DNA from 3 places in the Actinomadura sp. NAK00032 genome. Region 1 is predicted to be linked to each of the others. Evidence: riboswitches for the same ligand, from Rfam matches in the RefSeq annotation. Region 1 holds a riboswitch; each other region holds the start of a gene.
What was found. Region 1 has a riboswitch for cyclic di-AMP ahead of HUT06_RS17805 (CHAP domain-containing protein). Riboswitches for the same ligand answer to the same signal wherever they lie in the genome.
Positions count from the first base shown of each region.

Region 2: it holds a riboswitch for cyclic di-AMP, as region 1 does, so the genes downstream of both, HUT06_RS36150 (C40 family peptidase) here and HUT06_RS17805 (CHAP domain-containing protein) in region 1, are expected to answer to the same signal.
Region 3: it holds a riboswitch for cyclic di-AMP, as region 1 does, so the genes downstream of both, HUT06_RS03095 (NlpC/P60 family protein) here and HUT06_RS17805 (CHAP domain-containing protein) in region 1, are expected to answer to the same signal.

Region 1 is NZ_CP054932.1:3,808,954-3,816,721, forward strand. It holds gene HUT06_RS17800 (PP2C family protein-serine/threonine phosphatase) at 128-1,990, shown strand; cyclic di-AMP (ydaO/yuaA leader) riboswitch at 2,445-2,602, shown strand; gene HUT06_RS17805 (CHAP domain-containing protein) at 2,613-3,365, shown strand; gene HUT06_RS17810 (CDP-glycerol glycerophosphotransferase family protein) at 3,609-6,518, shown strand; gene HUT06_RS17815 (glycosyltransferase) at 6,502-7,767, shown strand.
Region 2 is NZ_CP054932.1:7,870,692-7,878,459, forward strand. It holds gene HUT06_RS36120 (sensor histidine kinase) at 1-72, shown strand, start outside; gene HUT06_RS36125 (response regulator transcription factor) at 69-743, shown strand; gene HUT06_RS36130 (glycoside hydrolase family 16 protein) at 899-1,864, shown strand; gene HUT06_RS36135 (hypothetical protein) at 1,961-2,497, opposite strand; gene HUT06_RS36140 (hypothetical protein) at 2,853-3,173, shown strand; gene HUT06_RS36145 (metalloregulator ArsR/SmtB family transcription factor) at 3,249-4,037, opposite strand; cyclic di-AMP (ydaO/yuaA leader) riboswitch at 4,405-4,547, shown strand; gene HUT06_RS36150 (C40 family peptidase) at 4,556-5,293, shown strand; gene HUT06_RS45715 (SAM-dependent methyltransferase) at 5,280-5,609, opposite strand; partial or broken gene HUT06_RS45720 (SAM-dependent methyltransferase) at 5,692-6,087, opposite strand; gene hpnH (adenosyl-hopene transferase HpnH) at 6,162-7,166, opposite strand; gene ispH (4-hydroxy-3-methylbut-2-enyl diphosphate reductase) at 7,163-7,768, opposite strand, start outside.
Region 3 is NZ_CP054932.1:619,168-626,935, reverse strand. It holds gene HUT06_RS03105 (TetR family transcriptional regulator) at 1-67, shown strand, start outside; gene HUT06_RS03100 (TMEM165/GDT1 family protein) at 393-977, opposite strand; gene HUT06_RS03095 (NlpC/P60 family protein) at 1,301-2,350, opposite strand; cyclic di-AMP (ydaO/yuaA leader) riboswitch at 2,356-2,503, opposite strand; gene HUT06_RS03090 (M56 family metallopeptidase) at 2,606-3,640, opposite strand; gene HUT06_RS03085 (BlaI/MecI/CopY family transcriptional regulator) at 3,627-4,007, opposite strand; gene HUT06_RS03080 (DUF4396 domain-containing protein) at 4,058-4,660, opposite strand; gene HUT06_RS03075 (MFS transporter) at 4,787-6,235, shown strand; gene HUT06_RS03070 (hypothetical protein) at 6,226-6,612, opposite strand; gene HUT06_RS03065 (TetR/AcrR family transcriptional regulator) at 6,819-7,421, opposite strand; gene HUT06_RS03060 (TIGR03086 family metal-binding protein) at 7,492-7,768, shown strand, end outside.

The sequences.
Region 1 (7,768 bases):
AGATCTGGGCTGTTTACCAGGTTGTGGGCGAATAGTCCTTCGCTGGCGTATGTAGCTTTTTTCTCCCAGGGGCAGTGACGCCGAACGGGGGACAGGGTTGGCGGAGGCGGAAGGCACCCAGCCCGGGGTGCACGTTGCGGACCTGGAGGACCTCCGGGGGGCCGCGCACGACCGCGCGGTGCTGGCCGAGGCGCGGGTCGTGCTGGCCCGGCGGCTCGGCGTCCCGCCGGGGGAGGCGCTGCAGCATCTGATCTGGCTTGCCCGCGACCTGGAGATGGACCTGGCCGAAGCGGCGTCCCTGCTGGTCAAGGACAGCGGGGACGGGCCGGTCGGGGCCGTGCTCGCGGGGCGCCGCGCGCCGCGGGACGAGGGCGGCGCGGCGGAGCGCCAGGCGGTGCTGTCGGAGGCGGAGGAGGTCCTGCGCCGGGTGATGGCGGAGGACACGGCGGGCGATGCGGAGATCCTCGCCGAGGTGGGGGACGACGCCCTGGCGCGGGCGCTGCTGGACGGGACGCTCGACTCCTGCGCCCACCTGGTGCCGGTCATGGGCCCCGATGGGGCTGTGGCGGACTTCCTGTACGCCGATCTCAACGGTGTGGCCAAGGACATGTTCGGGCGCGGCAGGGAGGAGCTGACCGGGCTCCGGCTGCTGCGCACGGATCCGGGGGCGGTCCTCAGCGGGCTGTTCGAGGAGTACGTGGAGGTGTGGGAGACGGGGACGCGGCTGGAGCGCGACTCGTTCTCCTACACCACGGCGCAGCGGGGGCTGTCCCGCTCGTCCCGGATGAGCGTGCGGTGCGTGCGGGTGTCGACCGGGGTGTGCGTCACGTGGCGGTACCACTTCGCCGAGGACCGCGTCGCGCGGCGGATGGAGCGGGTGGAGCGGCTGGCGCTGATCGGCTTCGGGGAGTGGGACCTCGCGACCGGCGAGGCGGACTGGACGCCGCAGATGCTGGCCAACTACGGCCTCGACCCCGAGGAGGTGCCGCCGATGCCGCACGACCTGCCGAAGGTCGTGGCGGACGACGACCTCCCGCTGATGGAGGAGGCCGTCCAGACGATGTTCTCCCGCAAGGAGCCGGTGGAGGCCGAGCACCGGGTGATCGCGCCGGACGGGACGCCGCGGCACCTGTGGCTGTTCGCCGAGCCGGTGCTGGGCGACTCCGGGCTGCCGGTCTCGATCAACATCGTCTCGCAGGACATCACCCGGCGGCGCGGGGTGGAGCGGGCGCTGGCCGAGACGCGGCGGCAGATGCTCAAGCAGCAGGCGCGGACGGCGCAGGAGCGGCGGGTCGCGGTGACGCTGCGCCGCGCGATCCTGCCGGACGAGGACGAGATCGAGGAGCTGCCGGGCCTGTCGGTGGCGCTGCGCAGCCTGGCGGCGGAGAGCACCGCCCGCATCGGCGGGGACTGGTTCGCGACGCGGGTGCTGCCGGACGGGCGGGCCGTGTTCGCGATCGGCGACGCGGCCGGGCACGGGCTGCCGGCGGCGGCCGCGATGGCGCGCACGCGGAACGGGCTGCTGGGCCTCGCGTGCACGGGCGAGCCGGCGGGGCGGCTGGTGGGCTGGCTGAACGAGCTGGTCGGCAACATGGACCCGCCGGCGACGGGCACCGCGATCGTCGGGCATTTCGACCCGGCCCGCCGGGTGCTGGAGTGGACGTGCGCGGGCCATCCGCCGCCGATCCTGGTCCGGGACGGGTGGGCGGCGCCGCTGGAGGTCGTCCGCGACCCGATGCTCGGCGCGATGCCCGGCTGGCAGTACACGACGATCACCACCGAGCTCGACCCCGGGGACATGCTGTTCCTCTACACCGACGGCCTGGTGGAGCGCAGGGACGCCGACCTGGACGAGCGCATCGAGCGCCTCACCGGCATCCTGCGGGACGGCTCGACCCGCCCCGACCGGGTGCTGGACGAGGTCCTGGCGCGGATGGAGCACGACCGGGCGGCGGACGACACCACGCTGTTCGCGCTGCGGGTCGAGTGACGAAGCGCACCCGGATCCCGGGGTGGGCGGGGCCTGTGAGCTAGACCGCAGGAGGACGCCCCAGGGGCCCTGTGAAGGGCGGCCCCGGGGCAGGCGGCCGCCGGGGCTCCCCGGGTTTCTTTACCTTTTGGTCATCGCCGGTAAGGCCCATGGGCAAAGGGCTGAGGGCCAGTTCGGGAAAGATCGGGAAGATGCCGCGCCCTGACGGTGTTGAAGGATCCTTGGAAGGGCTTTGAGCAGGCAAGACAGAGTTTTGTGCCTGGTTTGCTTTTCCGCAGAAGGTTGGTACCTTCTATCCGGAATCCCGCAGCGCACCCCATGCGTTGCCGCCGGTCGTCCGTTCTCTGGACGGCCGAGGATCGCGGAGCGGAATCCGCACGCGATGCGCGCCAGACGATGCGCGCCCCTCAGAGATCAGTCACTGAGATACATCCGATAAGTCTGCGCCGCAGAGTGCGGTGCGAGGCCGAGTCCGTCCCGGTCGACAGCGACCGGACGGAGCCGGGGACCCAATGTTCCAGGGGTGAATCGGCGCGACCCAGAGCCGCGCCGTAGGGCTGCTTCCATGCCCGAATCCGTCAGCTAACCCGGTAGGCGTCATGGAAGATAGGAGATTCCCTGCATGACCGGTCGTTTCGATCGACTTTCGCTCAACCGCTTCTCCCCCGAGGACAAGGCCGTCGGTGTCGCCGTGGGCGCCGTGCTCACCGGAGCCGTCGGGCTCGCCGTCCTCAACCCCCTCGCCGGCGGCAGCGCCGCGGCCGAGACCCCGGCCCAGGCGAAGGCGGCCGCGGTGGCCGAGCAGGGCACCGCGTCGAAGCAGTCCGCGGGCATGACCCAGGCCGAGGCCCGCGAGGCCGGCTGGGGCGTCGCGCCGCGCCCGGTCAAGGCCTCCGAGGTGATCGACCTCGCCAAGAAGCAGGTCGGCATCAGCGAGGGCAAGGGCGGCCAGACCAAGTTCCACGAGTGGTACACCTCGACCCCGCACGCCAAGGCCACCGCCCAGCGCGACGGCGGCTTCTCGGTCAAGGCCTACAACGGCGCCCAGTGGTGCGACATGTTCGTGTCCTGGGTCGGGGCCCACACCGGCGTGAAGAACATGGGCTGGGACGCCTACACCGTCCAGCACGCCACCTGGTTCAAGAAGACCGACCGCTGGGGCGACAAGCCCAAGCCGGGCGCCGTGGTGTTCTTCGACTGGAAGGACGGCTCGAACGGCAGCATCGGCGACATCGACCATGTCGGCCTCGTCGTGAAGGACAACGGCAACGGCAAGATCAGCACGGTCGAGGGCAACAGCGACAACGAGGTGCAGAAGAAGGTCCGCGACAAGTCCGAGGTCGTCGGCTACGGCTACCCCGACTACGCGTCCTGACGCGCCTCCCAGAGCGTACGGATCGAAGGCGCCCGGCTCCGGCCGGGCGCCTTCGGGCGTTCCTTGAGGGTGTGTCCTAAGTCTCCGTTGTAGGCGGGTAATGGGAAGCAATGACAGCCTTTGACGCCCCCTGGGCCTCACTGGGGCGTTCCTGGATAGGAATCCCTGGCAACGTCCGACCGGCCTCCGGCTCCCGGCGGCCGGGCCGGTGCGAGCGGGAACCGGTGAGGGGAGGCCGAGCGGGTGCGCCCGGATGTCAGCGTGGTGGTGATCGCCTACAACGACGCCCGGCGGCTCCCCCATGCGGTCGCCTCGACGCTGGAGCAGTCCCTGGGCGGCGTCGAGACCGTGATCGTCGACGACGCCAGCACCGACGGCACCGGGGAGGTCGCCGAGCGGCTCGCCGCGGCGCGGCCGGGCCGGGTCCGGGCGGTGCACCTGCCGGTCAACTCCGGCGGCTGCGGCCGGCCCCGCAACGCCGGCGTGGACGCCTCGTCCGGCCGGTACGTGATGTTCCTCGACAGCGACGACCTGCTGGACCGGCACGCCTGCCTCAACCTGCTCGCCATCGCCGAGGACACCGGCGCCGACCTGGTCTCCGGGCTGTGCGAGCGGGTCTTCCTGGACCTGCCTGAAGGCGCGAAGGGGCGCGTCCGCCCCTGGTACCCGTGGCTGTACGAACGCAGCGCCGTGTACGGCTCGCTGCGCGAGAACCCCGACCTCCTCTACGACACCCTCTCCACCAACAAGGCGTACCGGCGCGGCTTCCTGGAGGAGCACGGCCTGCGGTTCGTCGAGCGGCTGCACTACGAGGACCTGCTGTTCACCGCCGAGGCCTACCTGGCGGCGGAGCGGACCGCGGTGATCCCGCACCGCGTCTACCGCTGGCTCGTCCGGCGGCGGACGGGCGCGCCGTCGATCTCCAACCGGCGGGCGGACCCGGCCAACTTCGCCGACCGGCTGGAGATCCACCGGCGCATCGACATGCTGTTCGCGCTGCGCGGCGCGCACGATCTCGGGCGCGCCAAGGACGTGAAGTTCGTCAACCACGACCTGCTGCTCTACCTGCGGGAACTGCGCGGGCGCGACCCCGCCCACCGGGACCGGTTCCTGGAGCTGGCGGCCGGCTACCTGGCCGAGCTCGACCCGCGCGTGTTCGAGCTGGCCAACCCGCTGTCCGCGATCGCCGCGTACCTGGTCCGCGAGGGCGACCACGCGGGGGCGCTGGCCGCCGCCGAGTACCGGCCACCGCGGCGGCCCGTGCTCCGCGCCCGGCTGGTGGAGCGGGACGGGCGGGTCTTCTGGGGCGAGGGCGGGCCGCGCGGGCGGCTCGGCCGCCGGATCCTGGACGTCACCGGCCTCGGCTTCCACGTCCGGCCGCTGCGGGAGCTGTGCCCGGCCGGGACCGTGACGCGGCTGGAGGTGCGCGGCGGCCGCGCCCTGATCGCCGGGCACGTGCCGAACCCGCTGCGCCGGATCCCGCCGGCCGCCGAGCTCGCCGGGACGCTGGAGTTGCGCGACCGGCGCCGCGGGTCCCGCCGGGCGCGGATCCGCGCCGCCGTCCGGCACGAGGGCGACCGCCTGGCCTGGCGGGCGGAGTTCGACCCGGCCGCCGGGATCAGGCCGATCGGGTTCGCCGACCCCGTCTGGGACGCGTGGCTCCGCGTCCGGGCGGACGGCGAGGACATGGTCTGCCGCCTCGGCGAGGGCCCCGGATCGCCGCCGCTGGAGGGCGTCGCGCTGCCCGTCCGGCCCCGGCTGACGCGGCTTGCCGGAGACAGCCTCCGGTCGCGCCTCACCGGCCGCGGGGACCTGGCGTTCACGCTGGAGACGGCGAACCCGTGGGCGCGGCTCGCGAGGGCCGCCGCGCTGCGCGGCGCCCGCTCGGCGGCGGGGCGGCTCGCCTGGCGCCGCGTCCGGGCGGCGCGGCGGGCGGCGGCCCGGCGGCTCACCGCGCGCCGGACCAAGGTCGCCGTGTTCAACCGGGTGCTCAGCCGGCTGCCCGTCCGGACCGGCCAGGTGGTCTTCGAGAGCCATCTAGGACGCCACTACTCCGACAACCCCAAATACCTCTACCGGGAGCTGCGCAGGACGGGGCGGCCGATCACGGCGGTGTGGGCGTACGCGTCCTCCCCGAAGGGGTTCCCCAAGGACGCCGTGCTCGTCCGCCGGGGCTCGTGGAGGTACTTTCTGGCGCTGGCACGCGCCCAGTTCTGGGTGGACAACCAGGGCTTCCCCGAGGGCCTGCGCAAACGCCGTGAGACCACCTATATCCAGACCTGGCACGGCTCGGCCGTCAAGCCGATGGGTCTCGACCAGCCGCGCCTGAAGCGGGCCTCCGCCGCCGAGAGGGCCCGGCTGCGGCGCATGGTGGAGCGCTACGACTGCTTCCTGGTGCGCTCCGGGCACGACGTCGAGACCCTGTGCGCCGGGCTCGGGGTGCGCTCGGAGCTGCTCCCCGCCGGGTACCCCCGCAACGACCCCCTGGTCAACGGGGTGGACGGCGATCCGGAGCTGGCCGCCGAGGTCGCCGCGCTCCGCGAATCCCTCGGCCTGGACGACGGCCGCCGCGCCGTCCTGTACGCGCCGACCTTCGCCACCGGGCCGGACGGGCGCCCGGGCGGGCTGCTGGAGCCCCCCATCGACCCCGAGATATTCGCGCGGGAGCTGGGGGAGGAGTACGTCCTGCTCGTCCGGCCCCACTACCTGTGCCGCGCCAACGTCCCGCCCGGCGCCCGCGCGGTCATGCGGGACGCCGGCGCGGTGCCCGACGCCACCCTCCTGCTGCTCCTCGCGGACGCGCTGGTCACCGACCACTCCTCGATCATGTTCGACTTCGCGCTGCTGGACCGGCCGATCGTCCTGCACCTCCCGGACGGCCTCGACCGCGCCCCCGGATACCTCGACCTGGGCCGGGACGGTCCCGGGCCGATCACCCGCACCGAGCGGGAGCTCGTCGCCGCGCTGGCCGGCCTGGACGCCGCAGAGGCCGTCCAGGGCCCCCGGCGCCGCGCGTTCGCCGCGCGCTTCGGCGAGCACGACCGGGGCACCGCCGCCCGGACGGTGGCGGACCGCTACTTCCCGGCCGCACGGCCGGACCGCAGGAGTGAACGCACGAACCGCAGGGGGAGCAGCCATGGCCGCACCGCGTGACGTCTTCATCGTGTGCAACAACGCCGACGACATGGGCGGGCTGCAGCGCTGGGCGCACCACATGGCACGGCTGCTGGCCGGGCGCGGCGACCGGGTCACCCTGGTCGGGATCGCCCGCGGCGCGGAGCCGTACCACCACGACCGCGACGGCTCCTACGCCGTCGAGGTGCTGCACCGGGACTGGCGGGCACCCGTGCTGGCGTGGCGGCCGAAGGGGACGCTGCAGAAGCTGAACGCGGCGGCGCGCGCGCGGGACCTGCGCCGGACGGCGGCCCAGCGGCGCGGCGCCGCGCGGCTGACGGAGCTGTTCGCCGCCGCCGGGCCCGGGGCAGTGGTCATCGTGGCGCAGGTGTGGGCGATGGAGTGGGTGCGGCTGGCCGACACGTCCGGGCTGCGGGTCGTGGCGATGAGCCACGAGTCGTACGAGGCCACCCGCAAGTCGACCCGCTACCGCAGGGTCAGGGAGCACTACACCGGCGCCGACCGGATGCTGGTGCTGACGGCCGAGGACGCCGACGCCTGGGCCCGGGACGGCATGACCAACGCCGACCACATCCCGAACCCGCTGCATGTGACGCCGGCCGTCCACCCCACGCTGGACCTCCCGGTCGTCGCCTGCGTCGGGCGCCTGTCCCACGAGAAGGGCGTCGACCTGATGCTGGAGGCGTGGGAGGCGGTCCGCGCGGGCCATCCGGACTGGCGGCTCCACATCTACGGCGGCGGCCCGAAGGAGGCGGAGCTGCGGGCGCGGGCGGAGGCCGCCGGGCTGTCGGACTCCGTGGAGTTCCGGGGGGTGGTCACCGACGTCGAGCAGGCGCTGGTCGAGGCGTCGGTGCTCGCGCTGCCGTCGCGGGCCGAGGGCTTCCCGATGTCGGTGCTGGAGGCCATGGCCTACGGGCTGCCGACGGTCGCGTTCGACTGCGCGCCGGGCGTCCGGGCCCTGCTCGGCGACGGCGAGGAGAGCGGCGTCCTGGTCGAGCCGGGCGACACGGCCGCGTTCGCCGCCGCGCTGGACCGCCTCATGGGGGACCCGGAGGAGCGCCGCGCCCTCGGGGCCGCCGCGCGGGCGTCGGTGCTGCGCTTCCACCCGGACGCCGTCCTCGCCCGCTGGGACCGGCTGTTCGACCTGCTGTACCGCGAGCATCCGGCGGCCGTGCCCGAGCGCCCGCCCGCGCCCGTCCGCGAACCGGCGCCGGCGCCGGCGGCGGAGCGGGCGGTGGAACCCGCCCTGGGGAGAGATTCTTTCTAAC
Region 2 (7,768 bases), 4.1 Mb from region 1:
TCGGCAGGGGACGGGACGGCGGGGAGGGCCCCGGCCGCGAGCGGGAAGGCGCCGATGGAGGGAAGCGAATGAACGCGGGTGTGCGGTGCCGGGTGCTGGTGGTGGACGACAACCCGTTCATCCGCTCCGGGCTGGCGCTGGCGCTGGACGCGTCCGGCGAGATCGAGGTCGTCGGCGAGGCGGGGGACGGCCGCGAGGCCGTGGAGCTGGCGCGCGAGCTGGCCCCGGACGTGATCCTGCTGGACGTCCGGATGCCGCACGTCGACGGGATCTCCGCCTCGGCCGCGCTGAGCGCGATCAGCCGGGTCATCATGCTCACCCAGGTCGAGGACCCCGAGGTGGTGCTGGCGGCCGTCCGGAACGGGGCGGTGGGCTACCTGGTGCACAACACCTTCACCCCGGAGGAGCTGGCCGCGGCGGTGCTGGACACCGCGAGGCATCGGGCCCACCCCCTTTCCCAGGCGGCGTCGGCCGCACTGATCGACGCCGCGCGGACCGACCCGGGCACCGCGCCCGCGGCGGCCGACCCGGCCGAGCAGCGCTCGCGTTTCGGGCTCTCCGAACGCGAGGCCGAGGTCATGGATCTGATCACTCAGGGACATCCGAACTCGGTGATCGCCGCCAAGCTATTTCTCACCGAGAAGACCGTCAAGAATTACATCAACCGGCTTTACGCCAAGCTCGGGGCGCCCAACCGCTCCACGGCAATCGTGACCTGGCTCGGAATGCCGCCGCGGGATTGACCTGCGGCGCGTTATTGAGGTCCCCCCGTCCCGCCGCTAGGGCCGTAGGGCCCTAGGGCCCCGTGGCGCGGCCGAGTAGGTTTCGGACGAATCAATGGAGTGCGGAACGGCTGAATCGGCTGTCGGCACAATTCGTCCGGTGCGGAGGTTGAACCGTGTCCTTCTCATTCCGTAGACGCGCCGTCGTCGTGACGGTCACGGCGGTGACGGTCGGGGTCTCGGCGTTCGCCGCCCTGCACGAGAGCTCCGCCGACATCGGCCGCACGGGCGCGGCGGCCGAGTTCCACCCGGTTCCCGCCGGGGAGCCGGGTCCCTCCGCGGCCCCCCGGAGCGCTCGGCCGACCCCCCGCGCCTCCGCCGAGGCCGACCGCGCCGCCGAGAAGACCGGCGGCGCCGCCGGCGCGGCGACGGCGGCGCAGCGGTACGGCTGGGGGCGTCCGCTGGCGCGCGACGAGTTCAACGGGCGCCTCGACCGGGAGGCGTGGGAGCTGTACGACGGCGAGGGGCACGCCGGCAACGGGCGGCGCAGCCCCGAGGCGGTCACCGTGCGGAACGGGGCGCTGCGGATCACCGGCACACCGGACGGGACGACCGGCGGGCTCGGCTGGCGCAACGGCGACCGCAAGTACGGCCGCTGGGAGGCGCGGCTGCGGATGAACCGCGCCTGCGCCTGCTACAACGCGAACGTGCTGCTGTGGCCCGTCAACGGCGGCGGCGGCACGGCGCCGGAGGGCGGCGGCGGCGAGATCGACTACATGGAGACCTACGGAGACGACGGGCTCCGGAAGGGCGCCAACTTCTTCCTGCACTTCGACCAGCGGAAGGGGGCGGAGCAGAAGGGCCGCGAGGGCAACTCGGGCCGCCTGGACGGCCGGGCCGACGTCGACCTCACCACGTGGCACACGTTCGCGCTCGAGTGGACCCCCAAGGAAATCAACGGGTATGTGGACGGGCGCCGCCACTTCCACACCACCAGGCAGGACGTGCAGCCCCCGCGCGCGATGGGCCAGGCGATCCAGCTCGACTGGATGCCCGAGCTGAAGAAGCTGACCGCGCGCGGCATCGACACCGGCCGCGACGCGACCCTCGAGATCGACTGGATCCGCATGTACGGCGCCTGATCCCGGCGCCCTCGGGGCGACGGGACGCGGCGAAGGCCGCCGGCCGGGCACGGCCTTCCGGCCACGGGGTCTCCGGAAGGCCGGCCCGCCGGTGCGTCAGCGGACGATCTGCCACATCCCCTCGCCGTTGCGGCGCAGGACGAACTCGGGCTGGAGCGCCGACTCCGCCAGGTGGCCGTCCGTCCAGCGCAGCCCGGAGAAGGGCAGCACCGCCTCGTCGCGCTCGGTGATCTTGCCGCCGGTGGCCAGGACCCGGCGCAGCGCGAGCCGTTCCCGGGGCCGCAGCAGATGGGGGGTGTCCTTCACCCCTTTGCGGCAGTCGCCTCTCAGCGCGGGGCCGTTCACGAAGTCGCCGTCCTCGACCACGTACCGGCACACGGACGTGTCGCCCGCCGCCTGCCCCCGCAGGAACGCCTGCAGCGCGGCGCGGGCGCCGCGGATGCCGGGCTCGGCGCCGGGATCGGTGTCGGGCGGCTCGGTCGTCTCCGCCGGGCTCGGCGGCACGGGCCGCGTCGCGGCCGGGGCGGCGCCGACCTCGCCGTCGTCGTCCGCACCGCCGCCGCAGGCCGCGGCGCCCAGCATCGCGGTCGCGATGAGAAGAAGGCCGCGGACGGCCGCTTTCCGATGTGTCATCGAATGCTCCCTGAACCCGGGATCCGCCGGGTGATCATACTCTGACATATCGCAATTAGGCCATGGCGTCCAGAATGGTCTGCTGATCATCTGCGATGACCGCGCCGCACATCGTGAGCCGCCGTACCGGGGCCCAACGAGCAGAAGTGCGGACTTACTCCCCGGCGCTTTCCGTCCACCGGTTTCAGCCCCGCCCCCGGTTTCGGTCCACCCGTTTTCCGCCCCGCCCTGACTTCCGTCCCCGCCCTGACTTCCGTCCCCGCCCGGTTTCCGTCCCCCCGGCTTCCGTCCCTGGTCGGTCCCCTGGTGATCGAGTAGCTCGGCCCCGGCCCCATCGGCCGCTTAGGATGCGAGCATGTCGACTGCTGATCACTCCGGTTCGGGCCGGGTCGTGTCCTGGGTGGTGGTCGGCATGACCTCCTGGTGGCTCGCCTTCCCGCTGGCTCTCGGAGTCGGGTTCGCGCTGGTCGACGGAGCCTCGGGCAACGTCGTCGGGAGGTCGGCCGCCGTGGCGCTGTTCTGGGCCGGGTTGGGGGGCGCCGCGCTCGCGCCGGTCGCCGGTCTCGTCGCGGCGGCGGTCGGACGACGGCGCAAGGCGGGCGCCTACTTCGCCGCGATGGCCGCGGTGACCCTCTGTTGCGTCCTGTTCATTCTCTACGCGCTCTCCCAGGCATAGGACGCCCTGCCCGACGGCAAAGGCCCGCGACCCGATTCGCCCGGTCGCGGGCCCTCTCCCATGCGGCGCGTCCCGCTACGCGGGCAGGGGGGCGCCGGTCTCCAGCAGCGACTTCAGGCTCGCCGCGATCGCGGGCCAGCCCTGGCCGATCATGCCGCGCAGGGCGCCTCCGGCGTCGAGGCCGTCGTGGACGACGGTGAGCTTCACCATCTCGCCGAGCGGCTCGATCTCGAAGGTCACCCTGGAGCGGGACTCGGCCTGCAGCTCGGCCAGCACGTCCTCGCCCACTCCGGCGCCCTCCGCCCATTCCGGGGTGAAGGTGTGCCAGGTGTAGGACAGCCGGCGGCCGGGCTCGCACTCCAGGACGACCTGCTCGGGGTCGCCGGTGCGCCGGCCGCCCTCCTCCCAGGTCATCTCCGAGCCCGGTTTCCAGTCGGTCTCGAAGCCGACGCCCCAGTAGCGGCGCGTGAAGGCCGGGTCGGTCAGGGCCTCCCAGAGCCGTTCGGGCGTGGACTTGATGTAGGTCGTGTACACGAAAGCGTCGTTGCCGTCCATCGGCTGCTGCTCCAATGCCGTTCTGAGATCGGTGAGCGCGTTGGCGCGCTCCTGGTCGTAGCGCCTGATCCAGCGCTCGGCGATGGCGTTGATCGGCGCGGCGTTGAGGTAGTGGAGCTTCTCCCGGCCGCGCCGCGCCGCCACCACCAGCTGGGCGGCCTCCAGCACGGACAGGTGCTTGCTGACCGCCTGCCGGCTGGTGCCGAGGCCCGAGCACAGCTCGCGCAGGCTCTGCCCGTTGCGCTCGTTCAGCCGGTCCAGCAGCTTGCGCCGGGTGGGATCGGCCAGCGCCCGGAAGACCTCGTCCATGCTCGGCGACTCCTCGTTCCCGGTCGACTCGGCACCAGGATAGGCAACCATCTGGTTGCACTTCAAGGGCTGCGCTCGACCTGTCGAGGACAGCGTCCCGCGGCGGCCGCCCCGGACGCGCGCATTGCCTTGCCGCAACCGCCTTCGGGGCGCTGAGCTGGGAGTTTGATTTTGCTGGAGTTTGCCTTCGCTTGGTGATACGAGTAGCTTGGCCCCCGCCAAGGCGCTCACCAGGCGTTCTTGTCCCACCTGGCACCGAGCCGGTGGGGGCGGCGCGCCCCACGCGTCGTCCGGCGGCACCTCCCATGCACGCCGCCCGCGCCCTTGAACGGGCCCTACAACAGCAGCGCCGCTCTCTACATTCTCGTAGCGGCACCCGCCGAGTCCGCCGCAGCGCGGAGCCGGGGACCCACCCTCGCACTGGGGTGAATCGGCCTGTCCGCAGGCCGTAGGGCGACTTCCACGCCCGAACCCGTCAGCTAACCCGGTAGGCGGCCAATGGAAGCAAGGAGTCCCCCTTGACAGGCAAGCACAGCACGGGCAATCACAACGCGGGCGATCACGGCCCGGGAAACAACAGCACGGGAAAGCACAGCACGGGCAGGAACAAGAAGAAGTCGGGGCTTTTCGGGCTGAGCCCGCGCGCCAACGGCGCGATCCTCGGCCTGGCCGCGATCGGCGTGGCCGCCACGACCCTCCAGGCGACGGCCGGTTCGTCCGAGTCGGGCACGTCCGTCGCCTCCGTCCAGAGCATCCCCAAGCAGCGCGCCGCCGACCCGGAGCCGGGCAAGGACCCGGAGAAGGGCTCCGCGACGTCCGCCAAGACGGACACCACCGACGAGCGGTCGAAGGTCATCGCGCGGGCCAAGACCTGGAACCCGCACAGCGGCGACCGCGTGCCCTACAGCCAGACCGACTACCACAAGGGCTACCGCACCGACTGCTCCGGCTTCGTGGCGATGACCCTCGGGCTGGCGAAGCCGGGGCCGAACACCGTCGGCCTGACGTCCTCGCGCTTCACCGAGCGCATCAAGATGTCGGAGCTCAAGAAGGGCGACCTCGTGATGGACGCCGAGGGCACCAACACGACGCGCCATGTCGTCATCTTCGAGAAGTGGGCCAACAAGGCCCACACGTCCTACTGGGCGTTCGAGCAGCGCGGCCGGTACGGCACCGACTACCGGACGCGCGACTACGGGCTCGACTCGGGCAGCGAGTACAAGGCCTACCGGCCGAAGAAGCTCAGCGACGCTTGATGGCGACGCCGGCCATCCCGAGCTGCTCCCCTGGAGCGAGGTGGTCCGGGTCGACCGGGCCTTCGGGACGCCACAGGGCCGTGTAGGTCACGCCGGGTTCGACCAGTTCGAAGTCACCGAACTGGGCCTCGATCTCGGCGGGCGTGCGCGCCCAGCCCTCTTCCAGGTTCTCTCGTGTGATGCGGGCCAGCTCCTGTTGCTGGGGCAGGCCCGTGTCCACGAGGGACGTCATGAACAGGTGGCTGCCCGGAGCCAGGACGTCGCGGTAGGCGGCGACGACGCCGTCCACTACGTCCGGCGACAGGTAGTGCAGCATCCCGACCATCATGACGGACGGCCGGGCGGGAGAAGTCGATGAAGCCGTCGACGGCGGGGTCCGACAGGACGGCCGCCGGGTCGCGGACGTCGCCGACCATCACCCGCGTGACGTCGTCGTTCGCCAGGATCGCCCGCCCGTGGACGGAGACCAGCGGGTCGATGTCGACGTAGACGACGCGGGCGTCCGGGTTCTCGCGCTGGGCGACCTCGTGGGTGTTCTCGAGCGTGGGCAGTCCGCTGCCGAGGTCGAGGAACTGGTCCATGCCGACCTCTCCGGCCAGGTAGCGGACGCCCCGGACGAGCACCTTGCGGTTCTCGACCGCGGATTCGCGCAGGCCGGGGATCAGCGCGGCCGTCTGGTCGGCCAGCGCGCGGTCGGCGGCGAAGTTGTCCTTGCCACCGAGGAGCGCGTCGTACGCGCGCGCGATGGTGGGCTTGTCGAAGTCCAGCTCGGCCGGAGGCCACTCGTCCGCCATGGCCGCAATGGTAGATCGTTACGCCCGGAGAGTTGGGGCCAATCCCCACTCTCCGGGCGTTTCACTCAGGTCGGTCAGGTGTCGCGCATCGCCCTGATCGACTCCTTCAGCGAACCGACCGTCGCCATCACCGCCGTCGGCTCGTAGCCGCAGTGGGCCATGCAGTTCGCGCAGCGCGGGTCGCGTCCCCGGCCGTAGGAGTCCCAGTCGGTCTCGTCCAGCAGCTCCTTGTAGCTCTGCGCGTAGCCGTCCGACATCAGGTAGCAGGGGCGCTGCCACCCGAACAGCGAGTAGGACGGGATCGCCCAGGCCGTGCACGGGAAGTCGACCTTGCCCTCCAGGAAGTCCAGGAACAGCGGCGAGTGGTTGAGCCGCCAGCGCTTGCGGTTGCCGTCCGCGAACGCCTTGCGGAACAGCTCGCGGGTCTCCTGGACGCCCAGGAAGTGCTCCTGGTCGGGCGCCTTGTCGTAGGCGTACCCCGGCGAGATCATCATCTCGTCGACCTTGAGGTCGTCGTTGAGGTAGTTCATCACCTCGATGACGGTCTGCGGGGTGTCGGTGTTGAAGAACGTCGTGTTCGTCGTGACGCGGAACCCGCGCCGCTTGCACTCCTTGATGGCGGCCACAGCGTCCTCGAAGACGCCGTCCTTGCAGACCGACGCGTCGTGCCGCTCCTGCAAGCCGTCGATGTGCACGGCCCACGCGAAGTACGGCGACGGCTTGAACTTGTCGAGCTTGCGCGGGATCAGCAGCGCGTTGGTGCACAGGAAGACGAACTTCTTGCGCTTCACGAGCTCGCCGACCAGCTCGTCGATCTGCGGGTGCATGAGCGGCTCGCCGCCCGCGATGGACACCATCGGCGCCCCGCACTCCTCGATGGCGGCGACGGCCTGCTCGACCGGCATCCGCCGCTTGAGCGTGTCGGCGGGATGCTGGATCTTCCCGCAGCCGGCGCAGGCGAGGTTGCAGGCGAACAACGGTTCCAGCTCCACGATCAGCGGGAACTTGTCCCTGCCGCGCAGCTTGTTGCGGAGGATGTAGCCCCCGATGCGAAGACTCTGGCGAAGCGGCATGCTCATTGTGTCCGGACCTCCTTTGGCAGGGTGAACTCGGTCGTCTCCACCGTGACCGTGCGCTCCTCGACGCCGACCGGCCCAAGGCCGCGCAGCGCGTCGACCACCGCGTCCAGGACGGACGGCGGCGCCGACGCCCCGGCGGTCAGGCCGATGGCACGGGCGCCTCGGAGCCGCTCCAGCGGGATGTCGGCGGGCCCGTCGACCAGGACCGCCGGCGTGCCGTGCGCCTCGGCGACCTCCACGAGGCGGAGCGAGTTGGACGAGTTGGCCGACCCGACGACGAGGACGAGGTCGCTGTCGCGGGCGACGCCGGCGACGGCCCGCTGCCGGTTGGTGGTGGCGTAGCAGATGTCGTCGGTGTGCGGGCCGACCGCGTCCGGGAACCGGCCGGTGATGGCGGCCGCCACCTCGCCGGCCTCGTCGGCGGCGAGGGTGGTCTGGGTGAGGTAGGCGACGGGCCGGTCCGCGGGCAGCGACCGGGCGTCCGCCGGCGTCTCGACCAGGACCGTCGAGGACGGCACCTCGCCGAGCGTGCCCTCGACCTCCTCGTGCCCGGCGTGCCCGATCAGCGCGACCAGGTGGCCGGACGCGGCGAACCGGCGGGC
Region 3 (7,768 bases), 3.2 Mb from region 1:
CCCCGAAACCGAAGCGCAGTCCGAGGCCGTCATCTCCCTGATCCTCACCGGCCTTCAATCCCACTAGCCCGCCGCAAGACTCAACTGCCCGGCACCAGAACCCCTGCCGGTCGCAGGTGACCGCGATCAACCGGCCCGCGTAACGGTCGGCCCCGCGCCCCGCCGGCGGCCGCCCCGAGGCCGCCCCCGGAGGCCGCCCCCGGAGGCCGTCCCGGAGACCGAATCGGCGGCCGACCCGCCGAACCGATCCGGCGGCCGATGCGCTCAGGACCAGGCGAACGACGATGACGCGCGCATCAGCCGGTCCCGGGCATGCGGGCTTGATGACCGTTTCTCAGGGCTGTTCTGGTGGTTGGGGGGTTGGTGTTTCTGGTTCGGACGCGGTTCGGGGGTTACATGGTGAAGGCTTCGATCAGGGTCCAGATGGCCAGGGCCGCCATGCACAGGCCGCCGATGCGCTGGACGGTCTTCAGCGGGACTCTGTTGGCGATGAAGCGGCCCGCCAGGAGGGCCAGGGCCGAGACCGACATCAGGGCGGCCGCCGAGCCGATCGCCGTGGGCAGCCATCCGTTGGTGGCGGCCAGGTTGGCGGTGGTGATCTGGGTCAGATCGCCCCATTCGCTGATGAACACGGCCGTGAAGGCGGCGACGTAGGACGGCCAGAACCGCGTGATGGCCTGGCCCGCCTTGTCGTCATCGTCGTCGTCGCCTCCGCCGCGCATCAGCATGATGGCGCCGAAGGCGAACAGGGCGGCCGACACGAGCTTGACGGCCATGCCCGGCAGCAGGCTGAGCAGGCTGCCGGCGCCCACGGCGATCGCGACGTGCACGATGAACGCCGTGGACGTGCCGAACCACACGTAGAGCGGACGCATGCGCGTGCCCATGGCCAGCGAGGCGAACATCGTCTTGTCGGGCAGCTCGGCGAGGAAGATCAAGCCGAAGGCGGTGAGGATCGCGAGCGGGTCCAGGGTCATGGGCGGTGCCTTCTGCCGGGGCCGGGCCGCGGACTTCGGCCGGCACCCTGGGCGGGCGACGGGAGGACCACTCGGCCCGGCACGATCGGACGGCCCGCACGGTCGTACGGGCCACGTCATGCCGTGGCCGAAGGTCTCGTCCACCCCGGTGCGGGGCCCGGTGGCCGGGACGTCCAAGGACGTCCAGCGTGTCGACCAGCGGTGTTACAGGACTACTCCCCTTCGCCGGGCCCAGTGTAGCCAAAACGTCCGGCAGGGCAATCGACCCGGTTCGGACGGCGGCGTCCCCGCCGCCCCGGGGACGCCGGTCCGCGGAGAGCGCGTCAGGCGACGCGGACGCCGCCGGCGAAGGACCGTCCGGCGATCGGGCTGATCTTGACGACGTCGCCGGTCTGCGGGGCGTGGACCATCTTGCCGCCGCCGATGTAGAGCCCCATGTGGTGCAGGTCGCTGTGGAAGAACACCAGGTCGCCGGGCCTGAGCTGGGACTCGGACACGTGCGTGCCCGCGTTGTACTGGGCGCCGGTGTAGTGCGGGAGGTTGATCCCGACCTGGGCGTAGGCGTACAGGGTCAGGCCGGAGCAGTCGAAGCCCTTGATGTTGGCGCCCTGCGCGGTGCCGTAGGACGGGCCGGACGCGGTGCCGCCGCCCCAGGAGTAGGGCACGCCGAGCTGGTTCAGCGCGGCCCGGACGGCGGTCATCGCCTTGGCCGAGGCGCCGGCGGGGTCCACGTCGGGGATGGGACCGCCGTTGCCGCGGATGGGGGTGCCGACACCGAGCTTGGCTTCGACCTTCTTGAGCCTGGTCTGGAGCTCCCGGCGCTTCTTCTTGGCCTCGTCGGTGAGTTCGCGCACCTGCTTCGCGCGCGCTTCGGCCGATTTGCGGGAGCGTTCGGCGGCCTGCATCGTCTGCAGCAGGTGGGCGACGCGGTCGCCGTCCTGGCGGGCGAAGTAGTTGAGCGTCGCCGATCGGTCCAGGACGCTCTGCGGGTCCTTAGCGGAGGCGAAGGCGACGGCAGGGTCGGCCGGGCCGTTCTTGTAGCTGTCCGCTGCGAGCTTGACGATCCTGGTGCGGGCGTCGTCCAGTGCCTTCTTCTGGCGGACGGCGTTGCCCTCGGCCACCTTGGCGGCGCGCTGGGCCTGCTTCAGCCGCTCCCGCAGCCCGTTGTACTGCTCGCTGAGCTTCTCGGCGTCGTCCGCGAGCTTCTTCTGCTGCGCGGTGAGTTCCCGGCGGGACGGCTCGGGCGCGGCGGACGCGGGCGCCGGTGCGAGGAGCGCCGCGGCCACGGCGGCCGATACCGCCCATGCCGTGACGGTTCGGGGGGTGCGGGTGCGGCGTTTCGGCGTGCCGATGACGGCAGCGCGTCGCTGCATGCGGTCGTCCTCCTCTGTGCCGCCTACCGGGTCAGCTGACGGGTTCGGGCCAGAGTCGCCCTACCGCCCCGCAGAGGGAGCGGATTCACCCCGGTGGAGATCGGGTCCCCGGTTCCGCGGCCGGTGGGCCGCAGGATTCGGCGTCGCCATCGCCGCCCCCGGCGGGGGCTCGTCACCATGGCTCCTACGCAGCGTAGGAGATAGCCGCTTCATTCGCCACTCAAGGCGCGGATTACGGCAAACACCCCAGCCGCATCAGCAGAGCACCGCCAGCCGGCCGACCGCAAGGGCGGCGCCAGTGAGCGGGCCCGCGACCGCCGCGCCCACGAACAGCGGCGCCACCACCCGGAACAGTCCACGCGGCTGCGCCGGTTCGCCGGATTCCAACCGCCGCAGGCGCGCCGCCAGTCCGTCCGCCCCCGAGCCCCCTACCGCGCCCAAGCCGCCGCCCCCGCCGAGTCCCACCCCCGAGGTGCCGAGCGGCCCGGGGGCGGGGAGGGGGCCGGTGGCCGATAGGGAGCCGGGGGTTGCGAGTGCGTTCGGGGTGAGTCTGCATAGGGCCTGGACGAGCGTTTGTGGTCCGTGGGTGCGCGCCGCTGTGTCGTCCGCTGCCATTTCCAGGAGCAGCGGTAGTCGTGCTCTGGCGCGGCGGACGGTCGGCAGCCACGGGAGCAGGGCATGTGCCACGTCCAAGACGAGCAGCAGTGCGTGGTGGCGCTGGCGGAGGTGGGCTCGCTCGTGGGCGAGGACGGCTCCGAGTTCGGCGGCGCTCAACACGTCCTGGGCTCTCGTACTGAGCACGATCGCGCGGCGGCGCGCGGACAGCGAGTAGGCCACGGGCGCCGGGTGGTCGAGTACGAGGACGTCCGCGTGGCCGGCGTGCTGCCGGGCGACCAGGTGCAGCATCTCCCAGTGCCGGCGGCGGTGCCGCAGGGCGCGGACCAGGCGCGACGCCCCGCGCGCCAGCCTCGCTCCGCAGGCGGTCAGCAGCACCAGGCTGGCACCGGCCGCCATGATCATCGCCTCGCTCCCGTGGTGGGGCAGGCAGTCGCGCAGCATCGTCAGCAGTCCGTGGGCGGGCCCCGGCGGCGAGATCAGCGCGACCGCGACGACTCCGGAACTGGCGATGACGGTGCCCGCGAGCGCGGCCGTCCAGCAGGCCACCGCCGTCCGGGGGCCGAGGGCGCCGCCCCGGATCCGGTCGAGGACCGGCCCGGCCAGGCACCCCAGCAGGGCCGCCGAGGCGATGAGCGCGCCGACCAGGAAGATCACGGGGTCATGCCTCGTCACCGTCGGACGTCCGGCGCCGCAGGGCGTCCAGCAGGTGGCGGGCGTCCTCGGCGGGGACGCTCTCGGCGAAGCGGGCGAGGATCGCGCCGTGGTCGGGGGCGTCGGTCAGCGCGTCCAGCATCAGCTCGACGGCGTACTCCTCCCGCGCGCGGGTCGGGCCGTAGCGGAAGGCCGTCCCGTCCTGGGTGCGCCGCAGGAGCCCCTTCTGTGCCAGGCGTTCGGCAACGGTCTGCACGGTGTTGTAGGCGAGCCCCTTGTCGGAGTCTTCGTTCAGCTTCGCCAGTAGTTCCCGTACCCGCAGTGGTTCGGGCGCCCTCCACAGGACGTCCATGATGGAGCGTTCGAGCGACCCGCCCAGTCCGGCCACGCGCTCACCTCCGTCCTGCCCACATTGTGCCGGAGCGACCGTGCGCCGGGTCAGTGGTGGTACTGGTGCACGACGGCGTGGCCCTTGCCGCGGCCGATCATCCACCGGTTGACCGGCGTGGTGACAATGAACGCGAGCAAGAAGGCCATGGCGAGCGCGCCCCAGAACAGGGGGTCCGCCAGGCCGGCCTCCATCGCGCCTGGGATCGCCACCATGGCCGCGTTGTCCAGCACCTCCATGACCGCGATCGAGACGGTGTCGGCGGCCAGTGCCACGCCGAACGCCGCGCGCAGCGTCAACCCCGCCTTGAGGACGCCGCGCATGGTCAGCGCGTAGCCGAAGACGAACGCGAGGAAGACCGCCAGGACGATCGTGGCCGCGTTCGACCACCCCAGCGCCGTCCCGATCACCATGCCGAGCACCTCGCCGATGGCGCAGCCGGTCAGGCAGTGCAGCGTCGCCTGAGCCGCCATCCCCCACGACACCGCCCCCGCCGCGCCGCCATGCCCGTCCCCGTGACCGCCTACATGTCCGCCGTGGCCGCCCGCATGGCCGCCTGAGGGACGGCCCTGCTCGTCTGCAGCGTGGTGGGTGTGGCCGGGTGGGTGCTGGTCGCTGTGGTGGGCGGGTCCTTCTCGGTCTTGGGCGGTCATTTCGGGGGTCTCCTTCGAGGGGTTCGGGAATTGGCGCGGGGCGCCGGGGGTTGCGTCGGGAACTATACCCCCCTAGGGTAAGCGCTCGCCGAATAGATACCCCCTAGGGGTAGGAGGAGGAGAGTCATGTCCGGACGTTCCGCACCGCCCGCCGCGCGCCGCTGGTGGGCGCTGGCACTGATCGCGACCGCTCAGTTCATGGTGATCATGGACACTTCGATCATCGGCGTGGCGCTGCCCCGCATCCAGGCTGACCTCGGCTTCTCGCAGGAGAACCTGTCCTGGGTGTTCAACGCCTACGTCGTCGGGTTCGGCGGCCTGCTGCTCCTCGGCGGCCGGCTGTCGGACCTGTTCGGCGCCCGCCGGCTGTTCTCCGCCGGATGGGTCGTCCTGCTCGCGGGGTCCGCCATGGCGGGCGCCGCCGGAAACGTCGGTGTGGAGCTGGCCGGACGGGCCGTCCAGGGCGTCGGCGCCGCGTTCATCGCGCCCGCCGCGCTGACCCTGCTGATGATGCTGTTCGGCTCCGAGCCGCGCGAGCTGACCAGGGCGCTGTCCCTGTACGGTGCGGCGGCACCGGCCGGCGGTACCGCGGGCGTGTTCCTCGGCGGCGTCATCACCGAGTACCTGTCCTGGCCCTGGGTCTTCTACATCAACATCCCCATCGCCCTCATCGCGCTGGCCGCCGCGCCCGCGCTGATGCCCGGCGGCGGGGGCGGCGCCCGCGGCAAGGTGGACGTGCTCGGCGCGCTGACCGTCACCGCGGGGCTGGGCGGCCTGGTCTTCGCCGTCGTCCGCGCGCCCGAGGTCGGCTGGGACGCACTGGAGACCTGGGCCGTCATGGCCGGCGGGCTGGTGCTGCTGGGGGTGTTCCTGGCGCTGCAGGCCTACCGCCGGGCGCCGCTGATGCCGCTGTCGATCTTCCGTGCGCCGAACCTGGCCGCCGCCAACCTCGCGCAGCTGCTGCTCGGCGGCGCGTGGATCCCGATGTGGTTCTTCCTGAACCTGTACCTGCAGCAGGTGCTCGGCTACAGCGCCTTCCCGTCGGGCGCGGCGCTGGTGCCGATGACCGCGCTGATCATGCTCGGGATGATCGTCCTGGCGCCGCGCGTCATGGGCCGGCTCGGCGCCAAGGCCGCCGTCGTCGCCGGGCTGCTGGTGCTGGCCGCCGGGTTGGGCTGGCTGTCGCTGATCCGCCCGGACGGCAACTACTGGGTGGACGTGCTCCCGGCCTCGCTGGTCGCCGCGCTCGGGATGTCGCTGGCGTTCATCCCCTCGCTCGGCACCGCGCTGTCAGCGGCCCGTCCGGAGGAGGGCGGCCTCGCGTCCGGCATCGTCAACACCGGCTACCAGGTCGGCTCGGCGCTCGGCCTGGCGGCCATGACCGCCATCGCCGCCGCTTCTGGAGCGGACCAGCTCGGCGACCTGCCCGCGCTCACCGACGGGTTCTCCGCCGCCTTCACCGGCGCCGCGCTCATCGCGCTCGCCGGCGCGGGACTCGCCGCCGTCACCCTGCGGACTCCCCGCCCCGGATGCGGTGAACGTGCCGTCGTTCTGGCGGTGGACGATCAGCTGTAGAAGTAGCGAGACGAGCGCGTCACGGTCGTCCCCCGCTCGCCCCAGTAGGTCTTGATGTCGGCGCGGTAGTAGGTGTCCTCGTAGGCGGTGGCGAGGCTGCGGCAGGTGCTGCCCGAGTTGCCGTAGTAGTTGTTGTAGTCCTTCCAGGACGGGCTCGGGCCCGACCGGCTGATCGGGACGAGCGTCACCTGCACCCAGCGGGCGCCGTCGGTGTTGTACGCCTGGGCGCAGAACTGGTCGCCACCGTCGTTGTAGGAGACGGTGCCGTCGCCGACCGAGACCGGCCCGAAGGAGTTGGCCAGCGCCGGCTGCGCGACCGCGATGCTCGCCGCCGCGATGCCGAGGCCCACCACGGCCGTCTTCATCAGTGCCTTCATCGTGCCCCTTCCACCGGGCGCGAGATGATCGCGCCGCTCGGTGTTGATCTTCGGTCGGCGGATCCGCCGGCGGAAGGGCCCGCGCCATTGTTCGCCGGGCCGTCACACCAAGTTCGATCTTGGTCGTGGCGGGGAGGCGCGCCGGGCCGATGCGCAAGGAACACCCGGGTAACGCAGTGCCAACAATGGGTCGGGCGCTGGAGGGGTCAAGCGGCCAGGCCGGCCGCGTGGCGCATGGCGGCGCGGGCGCGGGCCGGCGCCGAGGCGTCCTCCAGCAGCTGGATCTCCTGGTTGGCCGCCATGGCCAGGCCGGCGATCACCGTGGCGACCTCCTCGGCGGGGCGGTGCGGGCCGGGCAGTCCGGCCTGGGCGGCGGCGATCTCGGCCGTCAGCGCCCGGCGCTGGGACGCGACGATCTCGCGCAGCCGGTCGCGCAGCGGTCCCGGCCGCCCGTCCAGTTCGGCCGACGCGGCGGTGAGGAAGCAGCCGCCGGGGAACGGGCAGTCGGCCAGGTAGCCGACCCAGCCGTCGATCAGCCGGCCCAGGCGCTCGGGGCCGGGCGGCAGGTCCGCCAGGGGGGCGACGACCGCCGCGCGGAAGACCTCGCCGGCCTGGTCGAGCGCGGCCATCTGCAGGCGGTCGCGGGAGCCGAACGGGCCGACCAGGCCCGCCTTGCTCATGCCGAGCCGCCCCGCGAGCGTGCCGAGGGTCAGCCCCTCCAGCCCCAGCCGAGAGGCGTCCCGCATCGCGGCCCGCACGATCCGGTCGCGGGTCCGGGCCGCTTCGGCCGCCGAGTGACGAGGAGACATGGCCCCACACTAGCGAACGGCCGTACGCTATTTTGGCGTACGACCGTTCGCCAAATGAGGAGCGTCCGACATGACCGATCTGCTCCGGCTCGACGCCATCGCGCTCGCCCTGCTGGGCCACGATGTCGCCCTTGTCCCCGACTCCGCGATGGACGGCCCGACACCCTGCGAGGGGTGGACGGTCGCCGACCTGCTCCGCCACATGAACGAGCGGCACGAGGCCATCGCCCGGACGGCGCTGCCGCCCGTCGAAGCGAGCGCGGACCCTCGCGACGACTTCGCCCGCATCGCCGCCCGCTGCCTCGCCGTGCTGGAGCAGGCCGGTGAGACCGTGAACCTGCCGCAGC